2 linked regions of the Acidisarcina polymorpha genome follow. The protein of the gene in region 1 binds, or shares a complex with, the protein of each later gene. Links are inferred from orthologs where the notes say so. Each region holds a gene or a part of one and is shown in the gene's direction. Other genes may lie near its edges. The genes, in order: ACPOL_RS16420 and smc.

What was found.
Region 2: the proteins of ACPOL_RS16420 (region 1) and smc are in contact, whole or in part, in a crystal structure (PDB 3ZGX), measured with the Bacillus subtilis proteins. The link is inferred for Acidisarcina polymorpha from one-to-one orthologs.

Annotation. Positions count from the first base shown.
Region 1 is NZ_CP030840.1:3,849,892-3,864,439, forward strand. What follows is about bases 4,319-7,318. They hold ACPOL_RS16420 (segregation and condensation protein A), read left to right. Parts: upstream 4,319-5,374; coding sequence 5,375-6,262; downstream 6,263-7,318. Other genes in these bases: trpS (tryptophan--tRNA ligase), read left to right, coding at 4,319-5,378; ACPOL_RS16425 (MFS transporter), read left to right, coding at 6,370-7,318. In the rest of the region: ACPOL_RS16395 (SIMPL domain-containing protein), read left to right, coding at 1-11; ACPOL_RS16400 (acyltransferase), read left to right, coding at 111-935; ACPOL_RS16405 (transferrin receptor-like dimerization domain-containing protein), read left to right, coding at 1,094-3,346; ACPOL_RS16410 (site-2 protease family protein), read left to right, coding at 3,459-4,145; more of trpS, read left to right, coding at 4,287-4,318; more of ACPOL_RS16425, read left to right, coding at 7,319-7,590; ACPOL_RS16430 (hypothetical protein), read left to right, coding at 7,763-8,500; ACPOL_RS16435 (acyl-CoA mutase large subunit family protein), read right to left, coding at 8,517-10,079; ACPOL_RS16440 (hypothetical protein), read right to left, coding at 10,122-10,601; ACPOL_RS16445 (hypothetical protein), read left to right, coding at 10,740-11,093; glgC (glucose-1-phosphate adenylyltransferase), read left to right, coding at 11,270-12,523; ACPOL_RS16455 (catalase family peroxidase), read left to right, coding at 12,917-13,870; ACPOL_RS16460 (TetR/AcrR family transcriptional regulator), read left to right, coding at 14,144-14,548. UniProt on the Bacillus subtilis protein: Participates in chromosomal partition during cell division. May act via the formation of a condensin-like complex containing Smc and ScpB that pull DNA away from mid-cell into both cell halves.
Region 2 is NZ_CP030840.1:1,376,305-1,392,380, forward strand. What follows is about bases 5,803-10,330. They hold smc (chromosome segregation protein SMC), read left to right. Parts: upstream 5,803-6,182; coding sequence 6,183-10,130; downstream 10,131-10,330. Other genes in these bases: ACPOL_RS06075 (SDR family oxidoreductase), read left to right, coding at 5,803-5,848; ACPOL_RS06085 (phosphoribosylaminoimidazolesuccinocarboxamide synthase), read left to right, coding at 10,304-10,330. Also shown: ACPOL_RS06055 (ComEC/Rec2 family competence protein), read right to left, coding at 1-77; ACPOL_RS06060 (fused MFS/spermidine synthase), read right to left, coding at 164-2,293; ACPOL_RS06065 (hypothetical protein), read right to left, coding at 2,332-3,384; ACPOL_RS06070 (tol-pal system YbgF family protein), read right to left, coding at 3,480-4,817; more of ACPOL_RS06075, read left to right, coding at 5,123-5,802; more of ACPOL_RS06085, read left to right, coding at 10,331-11,197; ACPOL_RS06090 (CvpA family protein), read left to right, coding at 11,243-11,809; ACPOL_RS06095 (helix-turn-helix domain-containing protein), read left to right, coding at 11,888-12,169; ACPOL_RS06100 (HAD family hydrolase), read left to right, coding at 12,356-13,120; ACPOL_RS06105 (type II and III secretion system protein), read left to right, coding at 13,117-15,138; ACPOL_RS06110 (L-lactate MFS transporter), read left to right, coding at 15,276-16,076. UniProt on the Bacillus subtilis protein: Required for chromosome condensation and partitioning.

The DNA of each region.
Region 1 (14,548 bases):
CGATTGAATGAGTTGCTTGAAGCCAAGCCGTATCCTGGCGCATCGTAGAGATGTTCAGCGTATTCTGAATTTTGCGCGCGGTGTTTGCTTGGCCTCGCCTAGGACATTGAATGCCTGTTTATCCATATCGCGATTTGCATCCGACCGCCGAAGCTGAAGAACTTTACCGCCGCTGGCTGAAGTACCTTGACGAAGAATTCACCAAACACAAGCAGCCGGCACTCCGCGCCGAGATTGTTCGAGACAATCTGCACCAACTGTACCTGGGCCGGCCCCACGGCGGTAAATTGAACTTTACGCTTACTTCGGAGCTGCCGGGAAACGTATTACAGCTTTCGCTCGATCCGGCCAACATTACTCTCGAGCCGGAATACTACGGCGATATCGACGTTGAAAAATATGCGGAGCGTAAGCCTCTCATCTATTTCTGGCAGATGTTCGATCGGTCGCCGGTCGGCTTGAACCACTGGCTCGGCTTTCGTTTTCGCTGCATGTTGGGGCGACACATCTTCAAGAGCCTCGGCAAAGGAGTCAAGATTTTCCATGGCGTCGAGTTTAGCTACGGCTACAACTTGACCGTCGAGGATAATGTCGTCATCCACAAATACGTGATGCTCGACGACCGGGGCGAGATCATCCTGCGTAAAGGAACATCATTATCCGATTACGCGGCTGTGTACTCCCACACCCACCACCCGATCAACTCCTCCGATGTGACCAACAAAACAACGGAGATAGGTCCGGACGCGCGAATCACCTATCATGCCTCCGTCATGGCGGGTCAAAAGGTGGGCGAGGATGCAATTGTCGGCGCACAAGCGGTCGTCACCCACACGGTCGAGCCACATTCTATCGTCGGCGGTGTTCCGGCAAGGACGATCAAAAGCAAGGACGATCTCAGGGGCGAAAACGCGGATACTAAACCTGCACAGTAGGCTTGTGGTAGCCCAGCGATTCGAGGGCTGCCATAGAAACTGCGTTCTCCACCGGTTATGCCGGATAAAGTGTTCTGAATGTCCATCCTGTAGCCGGCTGGCATTCCTGATAGCATCTCCTCATTCTGCTGTCCATCCTGTCTGATTGAGGAGAAATATTGCGACTGGCCGCTCTGTCCCTGTCCGCTCTATGCATGGTGCCTGTGGTTTCTGCCCAGCAGCCCGTCGCCTCCACGCTGTTGGGATTTAGTGCGGGTAACGCGAAGAACGAGCTCGATCTCGAAAAACGCTTCCTTGCAATTCCCGATCCCGAACGGATGCGCGTCAGTATGCAGCTGCTTAGCGCTCGACCGCATCATGTCGGATCTCCGTATGACAAGCAGAATGCCGAATGGATCCTGGCGCAGTACAAGCAATGGGGCTGGGACGCGCATATCGAGACATTTCAGGTCCTTTTTCCTACGCCTAAGACGCGAGTAGTGGAGATGGGAGCCTTTCGCGCCAAGCTGCAAGAACCGGCAGTGGCCAGTGACCCCACCAGCAATCAGCGAGACGAGCAACTGCCGAGCTATAACGCCTATTCTCCTGATGGCGATGTAACCGCGCCTCTCATCTACGTGAACTATGGCCTGGCTGAGGATTATGAGCAGCTCGCCCGCTATGGCATTTCTGTGAAGGGCGCGATCGTCATTGCTCGTTATGGACACTCCTGGCGCGGCATCAAGCCAAAATTAGCCGCCGAGCATGGGGCGATCGGGTGCATCATCTACTCCGATCCGGCAGATGATGGCTATACCTATGACGATGTTTTTCCAAAAGGACCGATGCGGCCGTCGGAGGGAGTCCAACGTGGCAGCGTGCTCGATGCCCCCCTCTATCCCGGAGATCCATTGACGCCTGGAATCGGCGCCACCGCGGACGCCAAGCGCTTAAAGCGCGAGGATGCACAATCGCTGGCCAAGATACCGGTGCTTCCCATCTCGTACGGAGACGCCCAACCTTTACTCGCGGCTCTCCAAGGCCCGGTCGCTCCCGAAAATTGGCGTGGCGCGCTCCCCTTGACTTACCGCATCGGGCCAACCGCGGAAAAGGTCCACCTGGAGTTGGCGTTTAACTGGGACTTGAAGCCGGTCTACGACGTCATTGCCACCATGCGCGGCTCCGAAGAGCCGGATGTCTGGATACTTCGCGCCAATCATCACGATGGCTGGGTTAATGGAGCGGATGATCCGATATCAGGACAGGTGGCTTTGCTGGAGGAGGCCCGCGCGATCGGCCAACTAGCTGCATCCGGATGGAAGCCGAAACGGACGATTATCTATTGTTCATGGGATGGCGAGGAACCGATGTTGCTGGGCTCGACGGAGTGGGCCGAGCAACATGCCGAGGAGCTTCGCGAGCATGCCGCTGTGTATATCAACAGCGACGGCAATGAGCGCGGTTACCTCTCCGCTCAAGGATCTCATTCTCTCGAGCCACTCGTGAACGAGGTCGCGCGCGGGATTGCCGATCCGGAAACCAAGGCTTCCGTTTGGCAGCGGCTGCAGGCTTATGAGCTCCTCCACGGAACAGCCGATGAACGCAAGGATGCCGCCAGCCGCTCCGATTTGCGAATCGGCGCGTTGGGCTCCGGGTCGGATTTCGCCGCTTTTCTCGATCACCTCGGCATCGCCTCGCTCGACCTCGGTTATAGCGGCGAGGACGACGAGGGAGTCTACCACTCCATCTACGACGACTTTTATTGGTACACCCACTTCGCCGATACGACCTTCGTGTACGGCCGGGCGCTGGCGCAGACCAACGGCACCCTGGTTTTGAGGATGGCGGAGTCGGACTTATTGCCGTATGACTTTGCGGCGCTTGCCGATACTCTGCACGTCTATGCCACCGAAGTGAAGGCGCTGCTCGAAACGCTCCGTACTGAGGCGAAAGAGCGTCAGGCGGCGCTAAGTCTGAATGCTTACGTGCTGACCAACGATCCTAAGCACCCGATGGTGGCTCCGCCGTCGCTCGAAACCCCGCCATTCCTCAATTTTGCCCCGCTCGACAATGCCCTGGCTTCGTTGGACAAGGCTTCCGGCGATTACGCGAAGGCACGCTCCGACGCCAGCGGCAAGGCTCTTTTCAGCGCGAGCCTGAAGGCGCTGAACGCGCAGCTCACCCAGGCCGAGCGTCAACTGACGAGTCCGCAGGGGCTGCCGCGGCGCCCCTGGATGGAGCATTTGATCTATGCTCCGGGCTGGTATACCGGCTATGGCGCGAAGACGCTGCCTGGCATCCGCGAGGCGATCGAGGAGCGGAGGTATGCCGATGCCGATGCCCAGATCGTGCTGGTCGCCCAAGCTATCGAGAATGAGGCCAGGTTCGTGGAGCTTCTTACTGGGGAATTAAAGGCCGTCGCGCGGCAATGAACCTTCACTATCTAGCGGCTGCTGGCTGGATAACCGTGGGTGGCATGGGCTGAGGCAGCGCAACTGAAAGCCAGGCGGTCTATATCCTGCTACCATCGAATGAAGTGCGTTTATGAGTCCACAAGAGATCGTCATCAAGCTGTTTCAATTTGCAATTCTCCTGTTCGCGTTGAGCCTCCATGAGGCTTCGCACGCCTGGATGGCTTCGCGGTTGGGCGATCAGACGGCGCGCATGCTTGGCCGAGTCACCCTGAATCCAATCAAGCATATCGATCCGATCGGCACGCTTCTTTTCCCCTTAATTGCGATGTTCTCTGGAATTCCTCTGCTCGGTTGGGCGAAGCCGACGCCGGTAACCGGACGTAATTTCAGGAATTATAAGCGTGACGATATTCTGGTGACGCTCGCCGGCCCGTGCAGCAATCTGCTGGCGGCCTTTGCCTTCGTAATCCTGCTGGTGGTGATCGCGAAGACCTCGCAGCTTGGCAATGATGTCGTGCACCAGGTGGCATCGGGCCAAATTAACGTCTTTCAAAGCACCATCATGCTGCCGGTCGTGCTGTTCTGCTACTTTGGCATCATCATCAATCTCTTCCTGACGGCCTTCAACCTGCTGCCGCTTCCGCCGCTCGACGGCAGCCACATCTTCCGGCACATGCTGCCGTATAGCTGGACGGCGATGTACGATCGGCTCGGCATGATCAGCCTCTTCCTGATGATCTTCTTCGGGGGCCGGGTGGTCGGATTCGTGGTGAGCCCAGTGCTCTTCGCAATTCGATCCATGTTGTTTTCGCTCTAGGCTGGTCGTCCAGGGTTAGTGAACTCGGCGGTGCTTCGCGAACCTGGGGCGCCCGCTCCGATTCCGTACAATAGGACGAGTGCCAGAGGCCAGAATCCTTTCTCTGGGCGCGGTGACTTTCTTGTGGTTGCAAGGACTTGAGTGACGACTTCTTCTGAAACATCTTTGAGCGATGCAAGCCTGGCGGCTGAATCCGGTAACAGAAAGCGCGTGCTGAGTGGCATGCGGCCGACCGGCAAGCTGCACCTGGGCAACTATATGGGCGCGCTGCATAACTGGGTCGGCATGCAGGACGAGTACGAATGCTACTTCTTCATCGCCGACTATCATGCGCTCACGACCGACTATGCTGATCCCTCCAGCGTAAAGCAGAACACGCTTGAAGTGGGCATGGACTTTCTGGCCGCCGGCCTCGATCCCGAGCGCAGCGCACTGTTTATTCAGAGCCACGTCGTGCAGCATGCCGAACTGCACTTGCTATTGTCCATGATCACCTCTCTGGGATGGTTGGAGCGCGTTCCTTCTTATAAGGAGCAGCAGGAGAACATTGTCGGCAAGGACCTGACGACTTATGGATTTCTCGGTTATCCGCTATTGCAGTCGGCAGACATTCTTGTGTATCAGCCGCAATTTGTGCCGGTCGGACAGGATCAGGCCGCGCACGTCGAGCTGACACGGGAGATTGCGAGGCGGTTTAACGGCTACTACTGTGGAAAGAAATCCGAAGATTTGAGTGAGGTTCTTCCCGAACCACAAGCCCTGCTGACTCCATCCCCAAAGCTTCCTGGCACGGATGGCCGCAAGATGTCCAAGAGCTACGGAAATTTCATTCTGCTCACCGATCCCGAAGATGAAATCCGCAAGAAACTGAAGACCATGGTGACCGACCCGGCGCGAGTGCGGCGGAGCGATCCCGGCAATCCCGACAAGTGTCCGGTTGGCGACCTGCATAAGGTCTTTTCGAGTCCGGAGACACTCGCTAAAGTGTACGAAGGCTGCACCACTGCCGGCATCGGCTGTATCGAGTGCAAAGGCTGGGCCGCCGATTCGATCGTGGCCGCGTTGAGGCCAATTCAGGAACGGCGTAGACCTTTTGAAGAGAATCCCGAGCTGGTTTGGGAGATCCTCGAAGATGGGGGAGCCAAGGCAAGAAAGCGCGCCGAGCAGACGATGGTTGAGGTCCGCGAGGTGATGGGGCTTTCGCCGCGGCGCCGAGGCTCGATCGGCACATGACCGAAGCAAACGCCAACCCGAATGCGGCTGCCAGAGTAGACGCGAAAGCGCCCTATGAGAAGACCGCCTCCGACCTGAAGAAGGAGGCAGCGAACGTTTCGCCGTTTTCGGTGAGCGTGGGTCAGGTCTACGACGGTCCTCTCGATCTGCTGCTGGACCTCATTCGCAAGCAAGACATCGACATCTACGACATACCCATCGCGAAGATTACTGCGCAGTTCCTCTCCTACGTCGAAGGATTGAAGCAGACCGACATCGATGTTGCCGGCGAGTTCATCTACACCGCCTCGCTGCTGATTCATATCAAGAGCAAGATGCTGCTGCCGCGATCACCAGCGGAATCGGGCGACGCCGAGACTGAAGATCCTCGCCGTGAACTGGTGGAGCGGCTGCTTGAACACGAACGCTTCAAGAATGCGGCGCAGATGCTGGCGCAAAAGCAGCAGATCGAGAACGCGACCTGGAGCAACCCGCAGATGCGCGAGTTCCTCAACGCTGATGGCCCAGGGCAGGACATTGTCCAGGAGATCGCCGCTGACACCGTGGATCTGGTCCGCGTCTTTCGGCAAGTCCTGGAGCGGGCGCGAACTCGCCCTGTCCTCGATGTCGAGGAAGACACGGTGACCGTGGGAAAGATGATCGAGGTTGTGCGCAGGCGATTAGTTATGGAGGACAAGCCCATAGCGCTGCGGCGGCTGCTGGCGAACACCCGCTCTGAGCGCGCCTTGATCTGCATGTTCCTGGCGCTGCTGGAACTCGTGCGGCTGCAGGCGATTCTACTCAGGCAGGAACAGAACTTCAGTGACATCCTGATCAAGAAGCACGCTGATTTCGAAAGTGTACTCAACGCGCGCATGGCCGACGCTCGCGAAGAATGGGATTAGCAGGGCTTTCAGTCGCTGCTCAGGCAGTATTTCATGAGGATCGATCGCCATTGCGGTTTTTCTTGAACGAAGACCCAAGTAAGCGCTTCCTGTGTTGCAATTGAGCTATGGCAGAGTCTGTACAGAGTCTTCCCCGGAAGAATATTCTGACGCACACCCCTTTGATGGCGCTGGCAGTCGCCGCCTTCGGCATTGGAACTTCGGAATTCATCATCATGGGACTGCTGCCGAACTTGGCGGACAGCTTTCAGGTGAGCATCCCCAAGGCCGGCATATTGGTCACGGCTTATGCGCTGAGCGTCACCGTGGGATCGCCGGTGGTGGCGTTGGCGACTGCGAGGTTAGAGCGCAAACGGGCTCTACTCCTGCTGCTGGGCGTCTTCATCCTGGGTAATCTCGCCTGTGCAGCGGCTCCGACGTACAACATGTTGTTTTTAGCGCGGGTGTTGACGGCGCTTTCGCACGGCGCGTTCTTTGGCATTGGCAGCGTGGTCGCTTCGAACCTGGTCGCGAGCAACCAGCGGGCGCAAGCCATCGCGATAATGTTTTCGGGGCTGACGTTGGCCAATGTCCTGGGAGTGCCGGCGGGAACCGCTCTGGGACAGGCATTTGGTTGGCGGGCTTCCTTCTGGGCGATTGTGCCGATTGGGTTGATCGCTGCCGTGGCGGTTTTCTGGCTGGTTCCAAGGCAGCCAAAGGTCAGCAGTGAACTCATCCACGAATTTCGTGTCTTGCGGAATCCGCGAGTGCTGCTGGTGCTGGCGATGAGCGTCCTCGGCTCGGCGTCGCTGTTCTGCGTCTTCACTTACATCGCGCCCACGCTCGAGAAGGTTACGGCGATCTCTCCCCATGGGGTGACGCTGGTGCTCCTGCTCTTTGGCATCGGCATCACGGTTGGTAACCTGGCGGGTGGCGCGTTAAGCGACTGGCGGCCGATGCGTTTCCTGGTGATGTCGCTCCTGGCGCTCTTGCTGGCGCTAACCTGTCTCTATTTCGCCGAGCCATTCGCGGTGCCGATGGTGGTCTCGGTCCTGGTTTGGGGGGCGCTGGTGTTTGCGGCGGGAACCCCGCTGCAGGCGCGTATCGTCGAACAAGCATCGGCTGCGCCAAACCTCGCCTCGACGCTAAACCAGGGCGCGTTCAACCTGGGCAATGCGAGTGGAGCGACCTTGGGCGGCGCGCTGCTCACGGCGGGGTTCAGCTATCGGCAACTCCCGATTGCGAGCGGGATCGTGACCGTCTGCATGCTCGTGCTGGCGCTATGGTCGGCCCATCTGGATCGAAAGCATCGGGTGGCGTTGGAAGCCGGCGAATTGACGCTTGGCTAGAACACCCAAATCGGAGTGAGTCGGAACTCAAAGCCGATTCTTTCTCGATGAGTGACTCTGCGGCTGTATTATCCCGCTTGCGGGACACCGACAGCGATGCGGCCAAAAGAGTGGCTGTATCCCGGTAGCCTTTGCGGTAAACTTTCGCTGACTCTTGCTTGCGGAGGCGCCTGTGCGAAGAGTTGTGATTCTTTCCAGTGTATTGTGGCTCGGTGCTTTGATGTCCGCGCCCGTTTCTTACGGGCAGGTGGCGCAGGGATCGATCGAGCATCCTTATCGAGGTGTTCAGACGAGAGTGCCGGGAGTCTTTGTGACGCCGGTTCCCAACGCACCGTTCTCGGCGGTCGTCGACATCCAGACGACGGTGGAACTGGACAACGGCCAGACTGCGATGCGCAAGACGACGAACCGGATCGCCCGCGACGCGCAGGGACGAATTTACAATGAGCGGCGGCAGTTGGTGCCGGTTACATTTGCAGGGGAGCCGTCCTTGTTGTCCGTTCATCTCTACGATCCGCAGACGCGGATGAGCGTCTTTCTCATTCCTTCTACCCATCTCGCCCATGAGATGGTGCTTCAACAGAGACCTCAAGAGCCGTCGCATCCATTGTCTCCAGAGATAAAGGAGGAAGATCTGGGCAGCAGCGTGATGGAAGCGGTCGCGGTCCACGGCATCCTGCAGACGAAGACGGTGACCGCCGCAGTGAGCACCACCGGCAAGCCGTTGATGATCAAGGACCAATACTGGTATTCCGAGGATCTGCACTTAAACATGCTCATGAAGCATGAAGACCCTCGCACCGGCGCGCAGATTATTTCGGTGACCCAAGTGAAGCGTGGCGAGCCGGATCCAAAGTTGTTCGAGGTGCCTGCGGGGTATAAGGCGGTCGATGAGACTCCGGTGCAGTGAGCGACCTTGCAGCAGACTAGACAACCACACTCTCCCGGTATTCGCCGAACACCTTCCGCATCGCCCCAGCGATCTCGCCAACGGTAGCGCAGCTTTCTACGGCTTCTAGAATCGCCGGCATCAGGTTGGCTCCATTGCGGGCGGCATCTGTCACAGCGTCGATTGCAGATTGACAACGCTGCTGGTTCCGGCGAAGCCGCAGGGCGCGAACTCTATCCACCTGCTGGCGTTCCAGGTTCTCGTCAATTGTTTGTGTGGGGATGTCCGGGTCTTCTTCTTGGGAGTAGCGATTGACTCCGACGACGACTACTTCTCCGGAGTCGACTTGTTGCTGGTGACGATAAGCGGCGTTCTGGATCTCCTGCTGCACCCAGCCTCGTTCGATCGCCTTTAACATGCCGCTCATGGCTTCTATCTGGGCAAAGTACTCCTGCACCTGGCGCTCAATGTCGTTAGTTAACGACTCGAGGAAATAAGAGCCGGCGAGGGGATCGATGCTTTGCGCGACTCCGGACTCGTGGGCGAGGATCTGCTGAGTGCGGAGGGCGATGCGGGCGGCCTCCTCGGTAGGGAGGGCCAGGGCTTCGTCGTAGCCATTGGTGTGCAGGGATTGCGTGCCTCCAAGCACCGCCGCAAGCGCTTGCAGCGTGGTGCGGACGATGTTGTTCTCAGGTTGCTGTGCGGTGAGTGTCGAACCGGCCGTCTGGGTGTGGAAGCGGAGCATCCAGGAGCGCGGATTCTTGGCGGCGAAGCGGTCGCGCATGATGTGCGCCCAGAGGCGGCGAGCGGCGCGGAACTTGGCTATCTCTTCGAAAAGATCGTTATGCGCATTAAAGAAGAAGGAGAGGCGCGGCGCAAAAGCGTCGATCTCCATGCCGGCATCGAGGGCGGTTTGGACGTAGGCGATCGCGTTGGCCAGGGTGAAGGCGAGTTCTTGCGCGGCGGTCGAGCCAGCTTCGCGCATGTGGTAGCCGGAGATGGAGATGGTGTTCCATTCAGGCACGTTTGTCGTGGTCCAGGCGAGCATGTCGGTGACGATGCGCAGCGCGTGATGTACCGGGTAGATGTAGGTGCCGCGAGCGATGTATTCCTTCAAGACGTCATTTTGTACAGTACCGGAGAGTTTTCCGAGGGGGATGTTGTGTCGTCTAGCAACAGCAACGTAGAGAGCAAGCAGGATGCTGGCCGTCGAGTTGATGGTCATCGAGGTGGAGATTTTGTCCAGGGGGATGCCGGCGAAGAGCCGCTCCATGTCTTCGATGGAGTCAATAGCGACGCCGACTTTGCCGACTTCGCCGAGCGCCATCGGATCATCGGAGTCGTACCCGATCTGGGTGGGGAGATCGAATGCCACGGAGAGCCCGGCGGTGCCGTTGGCGAGCAAAAACTTGTAGCGTAGGTTCGAGGCCTCGGCATCGCCCATTCCGGCATATTGGCGCATGGTCCACAGCCGGCCGCGGTACATGGTGGGCTGGATGCCACGTGTGTAGGGAAATTGACCCGGCTCCCCTAAATCCCGGTGTGGATCGAAATTAGCGTCGTCAAGATCTTGCTGGGTGAAGAAGGGCTGGTCACGCATCACCGCGCACCATAGCAGATTTATCTGCGACTTAAAACCGAGCTACCGCTCTGCTCGGCGTGCGCGATTCTTCTGCTCTTTGCGCCGGGCCTTGAAGAACTGGCTGAACGTGAAGGCGGCAAAGAGGACGGTCAAGACCGAATAGATGAGAAAGTGGGTGTGGTCGGGGCCGCTTTTGTAAGAAAAACGAAATTTGTAGACGTTCTGCGCGAAGAAAAGGAAAAACAAGGCGAAGAACAAGCCAGTGATCTCCAGCCAAAGGACGCCGCCGGTATGGGCCATTGGCCCCCAGACCGCCTCGCCGAACCGTTTGGCGCCGCGAGCTACTCCTTTTGCCTTGGCTGCAGCCTGGATTGTGGCTGGAGTTGAGATGGGTTGTTTTCTCGAGTATGACCCCTGACCGACTGATGCCGGGGCGTTCACCGCTGAAGGCGCAGGGGTTGCGGTAGCCCGCTGCTGGACTGCTTTTGCGGCAAGTCGAAGGCCAATCCCTAATTTTCGCCCAAAAGTTTCCGCAGCCATGTGGGAATTTTATCAGTGGGACAGGATTCTTTTCTGGTGAGGACGATTCGGATTGCGGTGCTGGATCATCAGAAGTAAGGTAGTGAAAATATATGTCTGTCCGGGGTCGCGCCCGGCAGGCGGAAATGGGGCTGGCCATTGAATAAGCGCCTGCGGGGTTTGATTCAAAAACTGGGGGAGGCGATCCATGAAACCGTTTCGGAATCAGAGGACATTGCCAGCGTCGTGCAGGATATCCGCAAGCAGGGATTTGACGTGCTCCTGATGTTAGAGGCGACCATCGGCCTGAACGAAGTGGAGCAGCAACCCGGCGCGATCCTGCCGCCATCCAAGCGTCTTGGCTCAGGCAATACCACGCCGGCTGAGGGCGAGGGCGCGGACGGAGAAGTAGTGAACGTGGGTGAGTTCACACTTCAGGATGTAAGCTTCCTGCGTTCCCTCCGGATCGCGGTTGAGGGTGAGAGTGCGGGAGACTCCCAGACCGAGGCATAGCGGTCCGGGTGAAAGAAATCTGGGGATGTGGTCCGATGCGTGAAGCCATGCATTGACCGTACATGATACGGGTTGCATTCGTGTGCTACACTCGCTCGTTCCGTAAGAGAACGAGAATGTCTGGCGGAAATCGAATTTTCGAATAGTGAGCAGATATGCAGGGGCGTGGCAACAGCATGAGGGATACGCTTGGAGTTCTATTAGCTGGCGGCGCTGGAGAACGGCTATTTCCGTTGACTCGCGACCGGGCGAAGCCAGCCGTCCCGTTTGGCGGACACTATCGAATCATCGACATCACGCTCTCTAACTGCATCAACTCGGGTCTGCGGCGGGTTTATATTCTCACGCAGTACAAAGCGCTTTCGCTGAATCGCCACATCCGCGAAGGCTGGACGGGAATCGTGGCCCAGGAACTCGGTGAGTTCATCGAGATCTTGCCGCCTATGCAGCGAGTGAGCGCCAACTGGTACATGGGCACGGCAGATGCTGTCTACCAGAATATTTACTCGATCGGAGCTGAGCAGCCCAAGCACGTGCTCATTCTTTCCGGCGACCACATCTACAAAATGGATTACAGCAAGATGCTGGAGCACCACGTCGACTCCGGCGCGGACGTGACCCTGGCGACGTTGCCGGTTCGACCAGACGAAGTGAAACGATTTGGCGTAGTGGAAGTCGGCAAGAACGGCGAGGTGGTTGGCTTCTTAGAGAAGCCGACGAGTACCGAGCTGCGTTCACCGTTCAATCCAGAAATGGTCGATGCGTCGATGGGCATCTACATCTTCAACACGGATGTCCTGTTGCCCGCCCTGATCAAAGATTCCGAGGACCCCGACTCGAAACATGATTTTGGCCATAACATCCTGCCGGCGATCTTAGGCCAGTACAAGATGACGGCCTACAATTTCGTCGATGAAAATAAAAAAGAGACCCTCTATTGGCGGGATGTAGGCACACTCGATGCCTATTACGATGCGAATATGGATGTGTCTTCGGTCTCGCCAATGTTCAACTTGTATGACGCGAGTTGGCCGATGCGGACGCGGGTACGGCAATATCCGCCGGCGAAATTTGTCTTTGGCGAGCCGGGGCGCACGGGAATGGCGATCAACTCCACGATCTCCGCGGGCTGCATTGTTTCAGGAGCGGTGGTGCGGAACAGCGTGCTTTCTCAGGATGTCCGCATCAACTCATTCTCGGAAGTCGATTCGAGCATTATCTTCTCGCATGTCGACATCGGACGGCATTGCCGCATCAAGCGGGCGATCATCGATCGCGACGTCCATATTCCGGAAGGAACGGTGATCGGCTATGACCAGAACGAGGATCGGCGGAATTATTTTGTGACGCCCTCGGGACTGACCGTGGTCGCTCGGGATTACTCGCTCTACGAGAGTCCGGTTTCTCCGGAATTCATGCGGCAGGGCTAAGGCTTTCGGCAGAGGCAGCAGTTTAGCTCAGGCATGTTGAGGGAGCTTAGAATTTCTTTCTACCGCTATCGCCACCGAGGCCAACTCGGTGCTGCTGCAGACTTAAGGGTTCGACGGGCGAAACCATAAGACTTACCTGTTCATTCGTTGCCGATCGATCCTACGCCCCGGCGACATCTCGCTCTTCGTGGAATCGAGGCCGCACAGTGCGATAGTGCCGCGTAGCCGCCTCTCTGGGCTACGTGTGCGGATGAAACTTCGAACCTCATAGCTTCGAACAATTCATGCTTATACGAATTCATGATTGACAACAAGTGAGTCTCTTCGCGACAGATGCGAATCCATTGTGACAGCTAATCGCGCTACACCGAATTACGTTCAAGGAGCGAAGCCATGCCACTACCCAATGATGAGAAATTACTAGCGCTGAGCCATGACTTGATCCAACAGTTCGACGCCATCTTTGGTGAACATCCGGGCTTTCGACCGGCACACGCCAAGGGCACGATGTTTACTGGGACATTCACTCCTTCGCCAGGGGCCGCCACCTTGACTCGTGCTCCCCACATCGCTCGCAGCTCTACGCCGGTAACTGTCCGTTTTTCCAACTCCACGGGAGTTCCCCTCATTCCGGACAACGATCCGAATGCCAATCCTCGCGGCATGGCCATCCGCTTCAACTTGGCCGCCCACGTTCACACCGACATTGTGAGTCACTCATCGGACGGCTTTCCGACGCACACCGGCCAGGAGTTTTTGGAGCTTTTACGGGCGATCGCGACCAGCGATGTGACCAACATTCCGGCTTCTCCGCTGGGGGCATTCTTAGCGTCACACCCAGCCGCGCTTGCGTACGTGCAGACGCCGAAGCCGGCGCCGGTGAGCTTTGCGACTGAGACATATTATGGCGTAACTGCCTTCCGCTTCATCAACGCCGACGGCGCCTCCCGCTTTGGCCGCTACCGAATAGTTCCCGCAGCCGGCAACCAACACCTTGACGATGCAGTTGTTGCTTCCAAAGGTCCAGACTACCTGTTCGACGAGATTAAGAGCAGGATTGGCTCGGGACCGGTCGAGTACAAGATCCTGGTGCAGCTTGCTAACGACGGAGATACCGTCGATGACGCAACGATTCACTGGCCGGAAGATCGAACGTTGCTCGAGTTGGGAACGATTGCCCTGACCGCACCAGTAGCTGATAGCGACCACGAACAGAAGCAGATCATCTTCGATCCCATACCCAGGATTGAGGGAATTGAGCCGTCGGGGGACCCTCTGCTGGAAGTGCGAGCGGCCGTTTACCTCATCAGTGGACGTCGTCGCCGGGCAGCTCCCGAGGCGGGATAGAACTTCCTAGACATTTCTTCGACGTTCTTTCGATTGCCATAGCGGTTTTTCCTCCAGAAAACGGCTGTCGGGGTCTTCGCTAATATGGCACGTCGACTTGAACTGTGGACCCGTTCGATTTCGCGCCGAGATGAGCACTTGTCCGCCGTTCCCTTAAGACTTGCTTCCTTGTATTACTCACTGAGAGCAAATTTTGTTTGAAGAGGCCTAGAAATTCTCGAACACTGTGCATATAGGTAACAGTGTTTAGTGAACAGTGTTAAGCAGGGGATCATGACAGTCCAAGAGCGGCGAGCGCGGGAGCGAGTGGAGATTCGGGAGTTGATTCTGGATGCGGCCCGCGAGTTATTCGTCGAGCAGGGGTATGAAGGTGTATCGATGCGCAAAGTGGCGCGCAGGATTGACTATTCGCCTACCGCCATCTATCTCCATTTCGCAGATAAAGAGGCGCTTTTTAAGGAACTATGTGGGCGAGACTTTGCCGCACTGGCGGCCGTTTTTCAAGAGCTCTCGACGATTCGCAATCCGAAGGAACGCCTCACAGCCTGTGGGCGAGCGTACATCGAGTTTGCCGTTGCGCACCCCAACCACTACCGATTGATGTTCATGACGCCGATGAACCTTCCGGTCGGCGAGGAAGAACTGAAGAATAGGGGCAATCCCGATCAGAACGCCTAT
Region 2 (16,076 bases), 2.5 Mb from region 1 along the record:
TGAGTGCCAGCGGACGACTGTGCCGGGATCACAAGTGCGGAGCAGAGCAGGACGAGAAGAGTTAAAAAGTTGCGCATAGGTTTCGCTGCAATTTTGTCATATTCTCCCTTGGAACGCTTTCGCGTCCAGGTTATCGCGATGGTGCCTCCGTGCAGTGTTCCATTCAACGTTGAGAACTTCGCCTTTCCCTTGTGCGCCACTTCATGAGTGGCAGCAACGAGGAGTAATCATCGGTCCATAGACGCAGGCCCGGAGTCATGGAGACGGGCTGGGCGACGTTGGCTATTTCAGACCGGTGCAAGAGCGCGTGATTGGCAGACATCAGCAGCCAATCGGCGGTGAAGAGGCCGCGTGATTCATCGGCTTCGGAGTGGACAAGCGCAGTCTCAAGGCCTGCATGTTGCGCCTGCAACTCTAGTTCGGGTGCGAGGTCGAGATACTGGCTGGAGATGTTGAAGACCAGGACACCATCAGGACGCAACCTGCGACGATAGAGAGCAATAGCCTGGGCGGTCAACAGATGAATCGGTATCGCGTCGCCAGAAAATGCATCGAGAACGATCACGTCATTCAGGGGCTGAACCTTGCCGATTGCGGATTCCCGGGCCAGCGAGAGGCGAGCGTCCCCTAGAACGACATGCACCGCCGCCTGAGAATCGTGGAGATAGGTGAAGAGTGCACGGGCTAGACGCTCAACGAGTGGATCGATCTCATAGAAAGTGATGTCATCGCCGGGTTTTCCGTAAGCGGCGACGGTTCCGGTTCCGAGGCCGACGACGGCGATGCGTTTCGGGTGCCCCTCGCAGCATAGGTCAAGAGCTAGCCCGACCCCGGAGCTCTGCGCATAGTAGGACGAAGGCTGGGTTCGGAGACCATTTCCGAAGAGCTGAGTACCATGCTGGATCCTGCCGTGATATAGCGTGCGGGTGGTTTCGGCTTCTGGCGGCAGATGGGTCTCGGTGACCCGGAGAGTGCCGTAGAAGCTGCGCAGTTGAACGATGGCTTCCTGACCAAGGCTCCTCGCTTGCATGACGGCAATGTAGATCATGGCGATCGTCGCAGCAGTCCAGAGGATCCTTGGGGTCATCCCCGACTTCCAAGTCACGATCAGCGCTACGGCAGCGAGCAGGATCACGGTAATGGCTAAGTCGTAGCTCGCATGAAAAAAGTTCGGGGCTACGAGCCCAACGAGGATCGCACCGGCCGCTGAGCCCCCCGAAAGCGAGAGGTAGAAGCCGGTAAGCCGGTTGGCGCTCGGGCGAAGGCGGTAGAGTTCGCCATGGCAAAAGAGGCAAGCGAAGAAAAGTGCGAGGGTGTAGACAGGAATGGATATCTGCGGAGGGAGACTCATCCGGCTGCTATAGAGCAGGTAGGCAAAGGTCGCGAGCGTGAGAGCGAGCATGCGCACCGAAACAAAACGTGGCCACGCCCGCGGTGACGCAAAGGCGACGATAAAGCTCAACAGATAAGCCGCCAACGGGACGATCCAGAGGAGTGGAATGGCGGCGATGTTTTCGCCCAGATGGTTGGTGACTGCGCAAAGCAGCATCGAGGCGCAGCCGGGGAGCAAAATCCAAAGTGCCCAGGAACGAGGCGAATCTTGGTCGGGACTTGGTCTATCCACTGCCGCAGCTGCAGAGCCGATCCGCCGGCTTTGCAGCGCGAGCGCCCCGCAGAAGGCGCTGAAAACGCAAAAGCCTATAGCCCAGACAATCACCTGCCAATGAAGCGCCAGATGCGTCTCGATGAGGGCTGGATACAGGAAAAGCGCAAATAACGATCCCGCGTTCGATAAGGCGAAAAGCCACCATGGAGGCGCCTCTGATCCTCCGGCCCTGGAATACCAGGCTTGTAGTAACGGGCTGGTAGCGGCGAGGGTCAAGAAGGGGAGACCGATGCTGACGGCGAGTAACCCAAGAATGCTCAAGATCGGGTGCCACGTAACAGCTGTGGCACTGGGATGTACCCGTAGCTCGAGGCTCAGCAATGCGAGGGTGAGCAGCGCCATATGGATGACCGCCTGCGCGCGTGGAGCGGTGTGAGAGATGAGCAGATGAGCGTACCAGTAGCCGGCCAGGAGAGTGCATTGGAAGAAGACCAGGCAGGTGATCCAGACCGCAGCTGAGCCGCCAAAAAGAGGAAGCAACTGCCGGGCGGCGATCGGTTCCAGCAAAAAGAGCAAGAAGGCTGAAAGGCAAATGACCGTGGCGTAGAGAGCAGTAAGCAGCTTCATCGTAAATAGAGTCGGACTTTCAACATCGGCAAGCCTAGAGCAAAGCAGAGCAGATGTCATGTGGAAGCCTATGGCGGCAACGCCTTGCTGTCGGTGCCCTAGCGCTGCGAAGGCGGGGAACCAGGTCGAGGATCTCTTTCCTCGGGAAGGATCCGGCTTGGCGGATTTGGCGCTTCGGGTATATACCGGCGAGCGGGCAATGGGAGTGACGATGTGGCAGCCGGACTGGCATCCGGGATTGTAGATGTCCCCGATGCTGCCGGTGCCTGGCCTGACGTCGATTTCTCGGCCGGTTTGACGGCGCCAGTTGCGTACGCGGAGCTTGCTCCACCACTCGCCGCGAGCAGCGGAGACTCGGCTGGATGGACGGAGTATGGCTCGCGGGCTACGGCCATGAGATCTCCGGCAGCCGCATACGTGAATGTCCAGACCTGGTAGGTATCGCCGCCGCTCCGAACGGAGAATACCTGCTGCACTCTTCCCCTCTCCAGGAACGCCAGCGTAGGGACAGGAGCATGGATGGTACTCGACTCGCGCGAAGGGTCGCGTTGGGCGATAGGCGTTTCTCCCACCATCGCTAAATAACATAGACTCCGCTCGAGCAGCGGCTCTTCTGGGTGTTCGGCGTTGGCGGAGATGAGCTGTTCAATGGGTTCGGGAGCGATGGCTTGGTTAAAAACCTCGATGGAATGGGAACTCGACCAGGCGGGTACAAAAAGGGCCGCGCCAGCGCGTTGAATAGGCAGAATCTGGACGACACTATGGCCCGAGCGGTTCCTCAGATTCTCCCGGGAGATGGTCGCCGTGAAACGCGAGGTAGAACCATTCGGCTGGATTGATTCATACGCCAGCAACAGATGGCGGGTGACAAGAGGACACGCGATCTCTTTATATTCGTAAGAAGAACGAACGGGACTATGGCCACCGAGAGTACTCTCGCCGAGAGTAAACCCATACAGACGTGCGGAGTCGGCAAGAGCCCTTTGGCTATTCTCGACTAAGCGAAGTTGTGTCGGGTCCATCTGTGAAGCCGGCACCGAAGAAATCGCGAGCCCCGGCGATGACTGCTTAGTTCCTTGAGTCAAGCCCCGACCGGCAACAAAAACCAGGGTCAGCGGGATAAAACAGGCATATCGATTGAAGAGGCCCATTTGGGTCGACGCCTCAGATGAAACCAGGAAGCAGAAAGGCAGCCAACCGGCTGCCTTTCTGCGGATATTCCTTTCTCCATGCGTCGGAGCTGCGTCTACTGATGAGCCGCAGGCTTCCGGCGGACAGGAGCTTTCGTTGCTTCCGGCAGTGATCCCTCGTTCAGGATGATCATCGGCGGCGTCTTGGTATACGAGTCGAACGTGGCATCGTACTTGACGCTGTCGCCGATGGCCGGAACGGTAGTCAATGGCTTGGTGAAGTTCACGGTGAAATCGGCCGTCTTCGACTGCTGGGCGTCAGGCGAAACTGCGAGTTGTACCGAGTCCGGCGTAGCCTGAATCACGATTCCGGGAACCTGGGTGCGGACACCCTTCATCACCGCCCATACCTTGTCCGCGTCTTCCTGGTTGCCATTGGCGAGGACGAACTCCTTATCAGAAAGCGCCATATTCTTGAGCGCCTCTGGTGTGGATGCAGCGGCTACAGCGTCGTGCGCAAGCTTATCAGGAGCTGGCGGCGGCGGCGCCGGGGTGGGAGCGTAAGAAGCGGGCGGCGTCGCGTTGTCATGAGCAAGCTGCTTAATCGGATCGAACCCATCCATGCCACCGTGGTACTTCTGATACCAGTATTCAGCAGCTTTTTCAACCGAGTCCTTCGCGGCCGGAGGTGCATATTGCGCTGCGCGCTCCAGATAGAAAATGCCGTTCGGCAGGTCTTTCGGATCCTTGTCCTGAATGTAAGCCTGGCCAAGCAAATAAGTCTCGTTAATACCAGGGGCGTTGGCCGGAGAAGTGAGATCGGGATAGCTCTTCAGCTCCTCCTGATAATTCTGGATTGCGCCCTGATAATCCTTCTTCCCAACATCATCGGTGGCGATGGCGCTCTGGAATATCGGGGTGGTCGCCGCCTTGAGCTTGGCGAAATCCTCCGCCGAGATGCCGGAATTGGGGGTGGGCGCGGTGACAGCGAGCGCCGTCTGGGCCACCTTTGCCGCATCATCCAACATGCTCTGAGCCCCGGCCGGATCCGTCGCCGCCTTGGCGGTAGCCTGCTGCTTGGTCAGGTAGACATACACCAGAGCTGCGCGCAGATTGTTCGGGTCCGCATCGAGGACGCGTTTGGCCGTCTTCAAGAGGTTTGCGGTATCGTTTGCCTGCTGATAGGTCAGCAGCAATGTCGTCAATACCTGGTTCTTGACGACGGTATTCGGATATTTGGTCAAGAAATCTTCAAGAGCAGCAGCTTTGGCCGCCGGGGCCGACGTGCCGATCGCGTTTTGATAGGCATTGAACTCGGCTGGATCTTTAATGGTGATCTGGTCTGACGATCCACTGGGAGTCGATCCAGTCGCGGCTTGGGAGAATGCGGCAGGCACCGCGCAAAGTGTGCCGGTGGCGATGGCCAGCACGGAAGCAAAAACGACCTTCTTCATCTTCTAACGCTCCTGGGAACTACTTGTATCAAAGCCGCGTCCGCGGTACGACTAGATCGAAAATTCTGGGTTCGGAGAACGAACGCCGATACGCGTTCGCCACGGTGAGTTGATTGCTGGATTATAAGAACCACCGGTGTATGTGACAAGCCAAGCTTTGAATCACGTGCTTCTAACAATATCGGTGAGATGAAGAATTCTGGCAACGGGTCAAGTTGCTTCGACGAGTTATTTCCTGATTTGACAGCGGCCGCGCTGAACGGCGCCGCATCAGGAAAGCGAATCTTACTATAGAGGAGTGACCGATGAAGGATACAGGTGTCAAAGGGCTGGACGGACAAATAGCCGTAGTCACCGGGGCAGCGCGAGGGATTGGCCGGGCAGTCGCGATCCGTTTGGCGGCGATGGGCGCCACCGTAGCGCTCGTGGCCAGAGACCAGGGACAGCTCGAGGCGCTGGCTAAAGAAATTCAGTCAGATGGTGGGCAGGCAGTGGTGGCGACCTGTGATCTCTTGAACCCGGCACTGATTGTCCAACTCGGCAAGCGCATTCGCGCCGACTATGGACGTTGCGACATTCTGGTAAACAACGCCGGCGTCGGCAACCTTGGTCAGCCTTTATGGGAGATGCCGCTCGAGGAATGGGAATTGCTGATGGCGACGAATCTACGGGCCCCCTACCTGATGATCCAAGCGTTCGCGCCGCTGATGGTCGAGGCGAAGCGCGGCCACATCGTGAACATCTCCTCGCTGGCGGGCAAGAACCCTTTGCCCAATGGAGCAGCCTATGCGGCGTCCAAATGGGGGCTCAATGGACTGACTTACTCAGTTGCTGAAGAGCTTCGGTCCCATGGAGTCAGAGTCTCGGTAGTAGCACCCGGGTCGGTCAATACTCACTTCAGCGGCGGCAGCGGCAAAGATCCTGCCAAAGCGCTGCAGCCTGACGATATCGCCCAGGTCGTGGCTCTGCTGGTAACCCAGGCGCCGCAGAGTTTTATCAGTGAAGTGCTTGTGCGTCCAACCCAGAAGTAATCTGGAGCAAAGATTCACCGGCTGCGGCGAGGTGGCTCCAAAGTGCCAGAAAGATCCAGGCCAAAAGATAACGGAACTGTCTGCCTGATCAGAGTGGACGATAGGCGGAGTAGCATAAGCGACAGAGCCCCTTCTTGATCGTTTCCCTAATTTCTGGCCGGCATCTTGAGTGGTACCCGAATATGTTGCGGTGGGGACACCTTATCCACAAGATGTGGGGTCCCCTATGTTGACCTCGCTTATAGCGGGGGATAGCATTTTCTTAGGCCATCCTGAGTAATTCTGCATACCTGAAGATCGGCCTGATCTTTACCTGGAAGATGGGTTATCGACAATGCTGAAGCTGAAGAAGATCCAGATCCTGGGGTTCAAGTCCTTCTGTGATCGCACCGAAGTGCAGGTTCCCGGTCATGGGATTGCGGTTGTCGTCGGTCCCAACGGCTGCGGCAAATCGAACATCCTCGATGGCGTGAGCTGGGTGCTTGGCGAGCAGAGCGCCAAGACGCTGCGCGGCGGCAAGATGGAGGACGTCATCTTCGCTGGAACCCGCGACCGGAAGCCGCTGGGCATGGCGGAGGTCTCGCTGACCTTGATCGATCCGGAAGCGTATGAAGGCGGCCCGCTGCTGGAGACCGCAGTTGAAATCGAGAACGAACTTGCTGACTGGAACGAGGAAGAAGTTCGCGCGGAAAAAGCTGCGGAAGTAGAAGAGATCATCGCTGAAGCACAACCCGGCCAGGTGATTGAAGAGGAGCTTTCGGCTGGCCCGGCTACCCCGCCAAACAGCCCCCAAGTCACCCCCGATACTGCAGAGGCCCTACGGAACTCGAATGCAGTGGTCCTGAAGATTCGGCGGCGTAAATTTCAGAGCACCCCTCAGCGCGGCGAGATCGTCATCACCCGGCGTCTGTTCCGCACCGGCGATAGCGAATATCTGCTGAATGGAAAGCTTTGCCGGCTGCGTGACATTCAGGATATCTTCATGGGCACTGGTCTAGGCCCTGAATCGTACGCCATCATCGGACAGGAACGGATCGGACAACTTCTCAGCTCAAAGCCGCATGACCGTCGCGCCATCATTGAGGAGGCGGCCGGGATCACCCGCTTCAAAACCAAAAAGCGGCTGGCCGAGCTTCGGCTGGAACAATCCAAGCAAAACCTGGCCCGGGTAAACGACATCTTCGAGGAGGTCGCCAAGCAGGTGACCTCGTTGAAGCGTCAGGCCGTCAAGGCCGAGCGCTATGGAGCGTTGCGCGATGAGTTGCGTACCCGTCTGCGGGTAGTCTTGGCCAGCAAGCTGGCGGAAATGGATGCTGAGCAGGCTGCGCTAGCTGGCGAAATCGCTTCCCTGACCTCTGAAATTGAGAATCAAAGTGCTCAAGCTGAATCCCTGCAAGGGGAGTATTCCACCGGCACCGCTCGCGGCTATGCACTCGATGTCAGCGCCAAAGAGGCCGCTGCCAAGGCCAGCCAGGCGGCGGTTGAGCTGGAGCGGGCCGCTACCCGGCAGCATTCGAATGAGGAGCGAGTTGCGGAGCTCGAGGCACGCGCTAAAGCCGGAAGTGCGGAGCTAGAGCAGGGAAAACAACATCTAGAGGGTTTGACTGCCGAGCGCGAAGGTCAACGCGTTTTCCTTGAAACCGCCGCCGCCGAGGCCGCCGGCTTTCGCCAGCAGGCGCAGCAGAAGCAGCAGCAAGTGCGCGACACGGCCCAAGCGGTCTCCGTCGCGGAGCAAAAACTTGAGGCCGGGCGCCGACAGGCAATGCAACTGCTGCAGCAAGTATCACAGACACGCAACCAAACTACACAGGCGGAAGAATCCCTCGCCGCCCTCGAACGCGAGGCTTCTCGGCTCGCGACCGAGATGACGGCGGCCCGTCGCGATCTCGATGCTTTGGGTGCGGAGCGCGGGCAGTTGTCGATCAACTTTCAGTCAGTGACGGAAACGCTCGGGCGGCTAGAAGAAGAGATTGCGCAGCTTCGCGTGGAGATCGCCACAAAGCGCACGGAAGAATCCGAGACCAAGCGGCGCGGCGACCAGCTCCGCGCTGAACATGCGACATTGACCGGTCGCAGGAACTCCCTGCAATCGCTCATTCGCGATCACAGCTATTCCACCGAGACGGTGAAGAAGCTGCTACGGCAGAACTCGCTCGGTGGCGCATTAGCGCCGGCCGGCACGCTGGCGGATTTTCTTGAAGTGAATGGCCAATATGAAAATGTGGTCGATGAATTCCTGCGCGATGAGTTGAACTATGTCGTCGTAAAGAGCTGGGAATCTGCGGATGAAGGCATGCGCCTGCTGAAGCATGATGTTGATGGCCGCGCGACCTTCCTGGTGCATCCCGATGATTCGCAGGCCAAGTTCTCTTTTGCGGCCGGCGCGGCAATCGGCAGCTACGAGGCGCGGTCCGGAGTGGTGCGGCTTAAGGATTGCATCCGGGTGTTAGATGGGTTCGGTTCCTCTCTCGAAGTAATCCTTCCGAAACTGCGAGAAGGCTATGTAACTCCCGATGCAGAGACCGCTCGGACGCTAGCGTTGGAAAATCCGCACGCGTTCTTTCTCGCGCCATCCGGCGAGTGCTTTCACAATGTGACCGTGACCGGAGGCAAACCGAGGGTCGAAGGGCCACTCGCGCTCAAGCGCGAACTTCGCGATGCACAGAAGAAGCTGGAGAAGGTTGAGGCGGAACTCAGTCAAACGGATATTGCCGTCGCTTCACTCGCGAAGACGATCGCCGAACTGGTAAGGATATCGGAGGCGAAGCTCGAAGAGCGTCGCGACGCCGAGCGCGAAAGCGCCAACCATACAGCGGCGCTTCGGCAGATGGATGCGGAAGTAAAACGCCTGGAAGGCCGTGCCCAACAATGGACGATCGAGAACGAACGCAATAAGGATGCTCGCCGGGCGAAGGACGAGTTCATTGCCCGCAAGCGCGAAGAGGCTATGCAACTTGACGCTCAGCACCAGCAGGCAGAGGCTTCCCTGCTCGCGCTGCAGCAGTCGGTCGAAGAGCTGCGCCGGGCCCGGGAAACAGCACAAAATGAGGCATCGGCAGTATCGGCAGAGTTGGCCGGACTGGAAGAACGGCGGCGCGGAGCAGAGGCTGCGTTCGCTCGCATCGACCGCATGTATGGCGACCTCGGGCGGCGGGTACTCCAACTGGAGCAGCAGTTAAATGCGGCGAACGAAGAGCGCGAACAGCGTCTTCGCGAAAATGAGCAGCTTGCGATCACTCGGCAGCAGGTTGCGGCTGTTCGGGAGCAGGCCACCGCAGAGGCGGCGGGTTGGACGGAAGAGGCCAAAACTCTACGAATATCCCTGGCCGCAATAGAGCAGGCGTTAAAGGCCGCGCGGGATCATACCGACACATTGCGAGAGACGAAGAGCCTTCGCACTGCTAAGGCCGCAAAGCTGGCTGCGGACTTGAATCACATCGAGGAATCCTGCATCAACGACCTCGGAGCAGAGGCGGCTGTGCTGCGCGAAGACCGCGAGATGATCCGAATCGATGCCGAGTCTCTCGTCTCGGAAGAGGACGCCTGCCGTGGGCTCAAGCAAAAACTCGAGTCTATGGGGCCGGTCAATATGATGGCTCTCGAAGAATATCAGGAAGCATCCCAACGACATGAGTTCCTGGAGACACAGCGTAAGGACTTACTAGAATCCATCGAGAACACTCAATCCACGATCAAAGAAATCGATCAGATTTCACGGACGAAATTCGAGGAAGCCTTCGGCAAGATCAATGAGAATTTCAGCGTCACTTTTGCGCGGCTCTTCGGTGGCGGCCAAGCATTCATGAAGTTGACTGATGAAGAAAACTCGATCGACAGCGGCATCGATATCGTTGCTCAGCCTCCAGGGAAGAAGCTGCAGAACGTGCTCCTGCTCTCCGGAGGAGAGAAGGCGCTGACTGCCTTGTCGCTGCTGATAGGAATTTTTCACTACCAGCCTAGCCCCTTTTGTGTGCTGGACGAGGTAGATGCGCCGCTCGATGAAACCAATGTGGGCCGGCTTGCGGAGATGATCAAAGGCATGGCTGCAACCACGCAGTTTGTGATCGTGACTCACTCCAAACGGATGATGCAGGCCGGCGATATGATCTACGGCGTCACTATGCAGGAACCTGGCGTGTCAAAGATCGTCTCTGTTCGATTGGGCGGCAATGATCGCGGAGGCGGCGATAAAGACGACCGGCGTGGACGGAGTGAAGCAGGAACGGCGGAACGTTCGCGCAATATTAATGCGGCCCCAGCTCCCCAGCTCGCAACCGCATAGAGCGGACACTTGATCTCATCGAGCGGAAGGAATCGGCCTCCCGCTTGACATCTTGGAGCGCCCCGTGACTGGAGGCTCCGGGGCCGCGTATTCATGGGATTTTTACTGCGTTGACAAAGTCCGCCCCTCACCGGACAATCGAATCTTCAGTCGATCCCCGAAAGGCCTCACCCTTGACAGCACTCCTTCAGACCGAACTGGCAGACTTGCATTTGTACGCGCGCGGAAAGGTGCGCGATCTCTATGCGGCAGGCGAGTTTCTGCTGATGGTTGCGACCGACCGAATCTCCGCTTTCGATCATGTGCTTGGCAGCGGCATTCCCGGTAAGGGCAAGGTGTTGACGCAGTTGTCGCTGTTCTGGTTTGACTTTCTTGCGGATATCGTTCCGAACCACTTGATCTCCGCCAATGTCGATGACTATCCGCCGGACATAGCTGCTCACGCTGACGAGCTGCGCGGCCGATCGATGCTGGTGGCGAAGGCGCAGATGTTCCCAGTTGAATGTGTGGTTCGAGGATACCTCTCGGGGTCCGGTTGGAAAGACTATCTGGCGACAGGCAAGGTTTGTGGCATTACTCTGCCGGCCGGTTTGCGAGAGTCGGAGAAACTTCTCGAGCCGCTCTTCACCCCCGCAACCAAAAGCATGGACGGCGAGCATGACGTTAACATTTCTTTTGACGAAATGGCCTCCCGGATCGGGCATCAGTCGGCGGAAACGCTGCGACGCTTGAGCCTGGCGATTTATATCAAAGCTGCAGATTATGCCGAGAGCCGGGGATTGCTGCTGGCCGATACTAAATTCGAATTCGGGCGCACGGCTAAAGGCATTGTGCTGGCGGACGAAGCGCTCACTCCCGACTCTTCGCGCTATTGGCCCCGAGCGAGCTTTCAGCCGGGCGGTCCGCAGGCGTCCTTTGACAAACAATTTGTACGCGATTACTTGGAATCCATTCACTGGAACAAAAAAGCTCCGGCGCCAACTTTGCCGGAGGATGTGGTTCAGCGTACTCAGGATAAATACCTTGAGGCGTACCGCTTGCTTACGGGCATGACGCTGCAGACTTGAGACGTCGCATTTCTTGGGCTTATGGTCCGGATTGAAAGGTTTTGAATGGCTCCGATCGATTGGGTGATCGCCGCAATTCTCGTGCTGTCGACAATCAGCGCAGCTAAGAACGGCTTCTTTATCGAGGCGTTCTCGCTCGGCGGCGTCATCCTTGGCTTACTAATTGCAAGCTGGAACTTTCAGAAGCTGATGCCCTGGATCATGCATACGATCCACACTCCGCAAATCGCTGAGGCCATCGCCTTTCTGGCCATCGCGTTCGCGATCATGATCCTCGCAGGACTGCTCGGGCGCGCCCTGCACTGGTCGGCCCGGTCGATCGGACTGGGATGGCTGGACCGCCTCATTGGAGCAGTTTTTGGGTTCTTAAAGGGATGTGTGGTGGTGACCCTGGGGGTGATGGCATTGGCTGCTTTTTTCCCGCGCAACGGGTGGCTCGACCATTCCCAACTGGCGCCGTATTTTCTAACCGCAGCTCATTCGACCACCGCAATTACTCCGGTTGAGCTGGGCGAAAGGATTCGCGATGGAGTTAGGATCATCCGGGATGTACAGCCGGATTGGCTGAAGCCGCATGCTGAAGCTTGTGCACAGGTCGCCGCTTTCGGCTAAGAGATTGGGCTGAAGGTCGCCGTTTGTTCAACAGTTTGAAAGAAAGAGACCGGGCAAAGTACCGGCAGCGAGGTTTCCTTGAAGCGAGAGCTGGACAGTCTAGTGGCCCACATGCACGCGAGCGGCATCACCTATGCCGAGGGTGTGCGCGAATTCAAGAAACGCTTCATCCTGGAAGTGTTGGCACGCCATCGCGGCAACCAATGCAAGGCCGCGCGCGAATTGGGCATGCATCGCAATACTCTCAGCCGGACGATTGCCGAGCTGGACCTGAATCCCGCCCAGATACGGAGCGGGTTGAAGCGGCCGCCGCGGAGCGCTCGTCCCGCTCTGGAACTTCGCCAGACGGTCAGTTCCTAACCGCACAGAGTGGGATCATCTGCACGCCAAGAAGCAGATGGCGACGTGACGATTTCCCGCAAGGCCCGCCCCGGCCGAACTTAGAGTGCACCTGCAACCTGAGAACTGCTCTAGAATTGAGTAAGGAACCCTGCTGGGCTAGGCCACGCCAGAATTGTGTCCCGATCCTGGAAAGGACGAATCGATTTGACCACTATTGCGACCGGCGCTGAAATACCCAGTCAGCCAAGTTCCGCCCAGTCTCAGGTCTACATTCGGCAAGGATTTGTCTGGGATGCGGAGCCGGCTTATCTCTTCGATATCGACGGCACTCTGTTGCGCAGCCAGGACGGCGTTCATTACGCTTCCTTCTTCTCGAGCGTCAAAAGCGTGATGGGACGTGACCTCGTTCTCGATCAAGTGGTATTACACGGCAATACCGATCCTGGAATCTTGCGCGACGCCTTCCGGGCCGCGAGATTGGAAGACTCGGAATGGCATCCGGTGCTCGAAGACATTCTCGATGCAATGCGAACAGATGTCATGGCTCGGCGCGAGGCGATGAAGGTCCAAGTAATGCCTGGGGTGGCGGCTACCCTCGATTATCTGCAGTCGAAAGGCGCGGCCTTGGGCGTCGCCACAGGTAATCTCGAATCGATCGGCTGGCTGAAGATTGAGACGGCCGGCTTGCGGCACTGGTTCACCTTTGGCGGATTCAGCGACCGGTTTGTGGATCGAGCCGAGATGATCTGCGAAGCCGCCTTGACCGCGCGCGCGATTGTTGGCCCAGATGCGTCTGTGTGCGTAGTAGGTGACACGCCGTTTGATATATCGGCGGCCAAGTCGAATTCCCTGCCGGTCATTGCGGTTGCGACCGGACGCTATTCTTTTGACGACTTGATGACCTCTGAGCCGGACGTATGCGCGACCACTCTCGACGCACTGCTGCAAAGAACTCGACTGGAGTCATGAGGGACTTGCAGACTAGTCTTCGCGCCCAGGTTATGGCCGGAGCGTTGGCCGCCACCCTCGTTTTCCCGCTCACCATTTTCGGGCAGCAGCCTGGGGAGACCGGCAGCAACTCCTCGGCGGCAGATTCTAAGCCGGCCTCGGCTGAAATGCTTCCCTCGGTATCCGTCTCCCACCCGCTACTGCCTCAAACTCCGAACGTGACTCCGCCAGTCGCCGGCAAGCCGCTAGCCACTGTAGCGGCGCCATCGACCCCGGCAACTCCGAAACAGCAGCGCCAAGCGGAAAAACTTTACCTGCAAGGCGCGAAGGCCATCGAGCAGAATAATCCTCGGGTTGCCTTCGAAGATTTCACGCGGGCAGTGTCGCTTAACCCGTCAAACTCCCAATACGCGGCGGCGAAGGAGATTGCCCGTCAGCACCTGATCACGCTGCTGGTTCAGGAAGCGGACAAAGCCCGTCTGTCTCAGCATCCCGAAGATTCACGGAAGAAGCTCGAAGAAGCACTGGCGCTTGACCCGAAAAATCCATTCGTCAGACAACATGTAGACGAATTGGCCGACGATCAGAAGATGTCGTTCGATCAGGTCGATGAAGCGGGTGTCTCAGCCGAAGGACCGATCGAGCTTACTCCCTCGAATGGCAAGAAGAGCTTTCACTTGAAGGGCTCGCAACAGGACATTCTTCGCCAGGTGTTGTCGGCGTATCAAGTCACGCCGGTAATGGACAGTTCCGTGACGAGCCAGGCGATCCGCCTCGATGCCGACGATTTGGACTATGCCCAGGCTGCGCAGATGTTGAACTTGGTTACCGGAACGTTCTTTGTGCCTCTTGATCCGCGACGTGTATTGGTAGCCAAGGACACCAAGGAGAACCGCTCCAAGTTCGAACGGCTGCTCGTGGAATCGATTTACTTGCCAGGACTGAACACGACCGAACTTAACGACATCAGCAACGTGGCGAAGACGGTCTTTGAAGCGCCGGTTGCCAGCCTGCAGCCGCAACGAAATATCCTCACGGTGCGCGCGCCCGAGCCGCGCATGAAAGCGCTCAATGCCACGCTCGAAGAACTGCTCGATGGACGAGCTCAGGTCATGATCGAAGTGAAGCTCTACGACATCACTCGAACCCGCACAACCAATATCGGGGTTGTGCTCCCTTCGCAAACCAATGTCTTCAATGTGGACAGCGAACTGAACGGTCTGCTGCAAAACAACCAGGCCGCCATTAACCAGATCATCTCAAGCGGACTCGCCGCACCAGGGGACTATGGAGCTATTCTGGCGATCCTGATCGCGACGGGTCAAGTAACCAGCTCGGTTCTCACGCAAGGATTTCTGACGTTCGGTGGCGGCCTCAGCCAGTTCGGCTACAACCTTGGCACCGTCTCAGGAAATTTGCAGTTGAATTCCAGCGACGCCCGAGCGCTCGACGATATTCATCTCCGCGTTCAAGATCAAGAGGCGGCAACATTCAAAGTTGGAAGCCGGTATCCGATTGTGTCTTCCACATACTCCTCTGGCGGTGGTTCGCTGAACGTACCAGGCATCAGCACGGCCGGACTATCGAGCACGCTCAACGGCTTAGGGGTAAACCTTTCGAGCTTGAGCGCACAGGTGACCATCCCGCAAATCCAATACGAGGATCTCGGACTGACATTGAAGGCAACGCCACGGGTCCAGCACGGTCAGGAAGTCGCGCTCAACATGGATCTGGAACTGACAGCCTTGGGGGGCAGCACACTGGATGGCAACCCGATTCTCAACAATCGTAAGTACACTGCCACAATCACGCTCAAGGATGGTTCAAGCGCCCTGGTCGTAAGCAACCTCTCCAAGCAAGAGAACAAAGCAGTCACGGGACTGCCTGGTCTCGACGAGCTGCCCGGGCTTCGATCGGCCACCAACGACGCGAAGGACCTGAACATCTCCACCCTTGTCCTGCTCGTTACCCCGCACATTGTTCGCCGTTCGCACATGGAAGTGGCTGGACGAGAGATCCTCTTGCCGCGGCATGATTAAGCCGTTTTGCGGGTCTCCGAACCCACCACAATCCCTTGGTGCGGCCTTCGTCCCGCCAACCTCATCCTAGACCAAGGTGTGGCTCACCTCTGGCCAGGATCTTCATAGTTAATCGATAGCGAAGTAGGAGTACCTGTTTGAAATTGAATCGTTGGGCAATCGCGGTTGCAGGCTTTCTGCTGCAAATGGCCTTGGGGGCAGTTTACGCGTGGAGCGTCTTCCGAGGACCACTCGTGAGGCAGTTCCACTGGAGTATCTCGCAAGTTACGCTGACTTTCACTATTTGTATCTTCGTGCTGGGCGTGTCTGCATTCTTCGGTGGTCTCTGGTTAAACAAAACTGGGCCTCGGACGGTGGCGCTGGTGGGCGGCTTTCTCTATGGTCTAGGCGTTTTTCTCGCCAGCTTCTCAGCCGACAGGTTATGGTGGCTTTATCTGAGCTTTGGCGTTATCGGCGGCGTTGGGCTTGGCTTCTCCTACATCGTTCCGGTTTCCGTGCTGGTCAAGTGGTTTCCCGATCGACGTGGATTGATCACAGGCGTGGCTGTGGGCGGTTTCGGCGCTGGTGCGCTGGTGACGGCGCCGGTCGCTACCAGGCTCATTGAGAGTGTGGGAGTGCTGCATACTTTCGCCTATCTAGGAGTGGCCTACCTGATAGTGACCATGGGGACCGGGTATTTCATGGTGAACCCGCCGGTCGGATGGAAGCCCGAAGGCTGGTCTCCTAGCTCCGCACAGCAAGCGCAACGGGCGGCAGCCGATTACACCCTTGGCGAGGCGCTGAGAAGGTGGCAGTGGTGGGCGCTCTGGCTTCTGCTCTTCTTAAATACGACGGCCGGGATCTCAATCATCTCGCAGGAAGCTCCGCTCTTTCAGGAGATCGGCAAAGTCACGGCGATCGTTGCTGCCGGCATGGTAGGCATTGCGAGCATCGGCAAC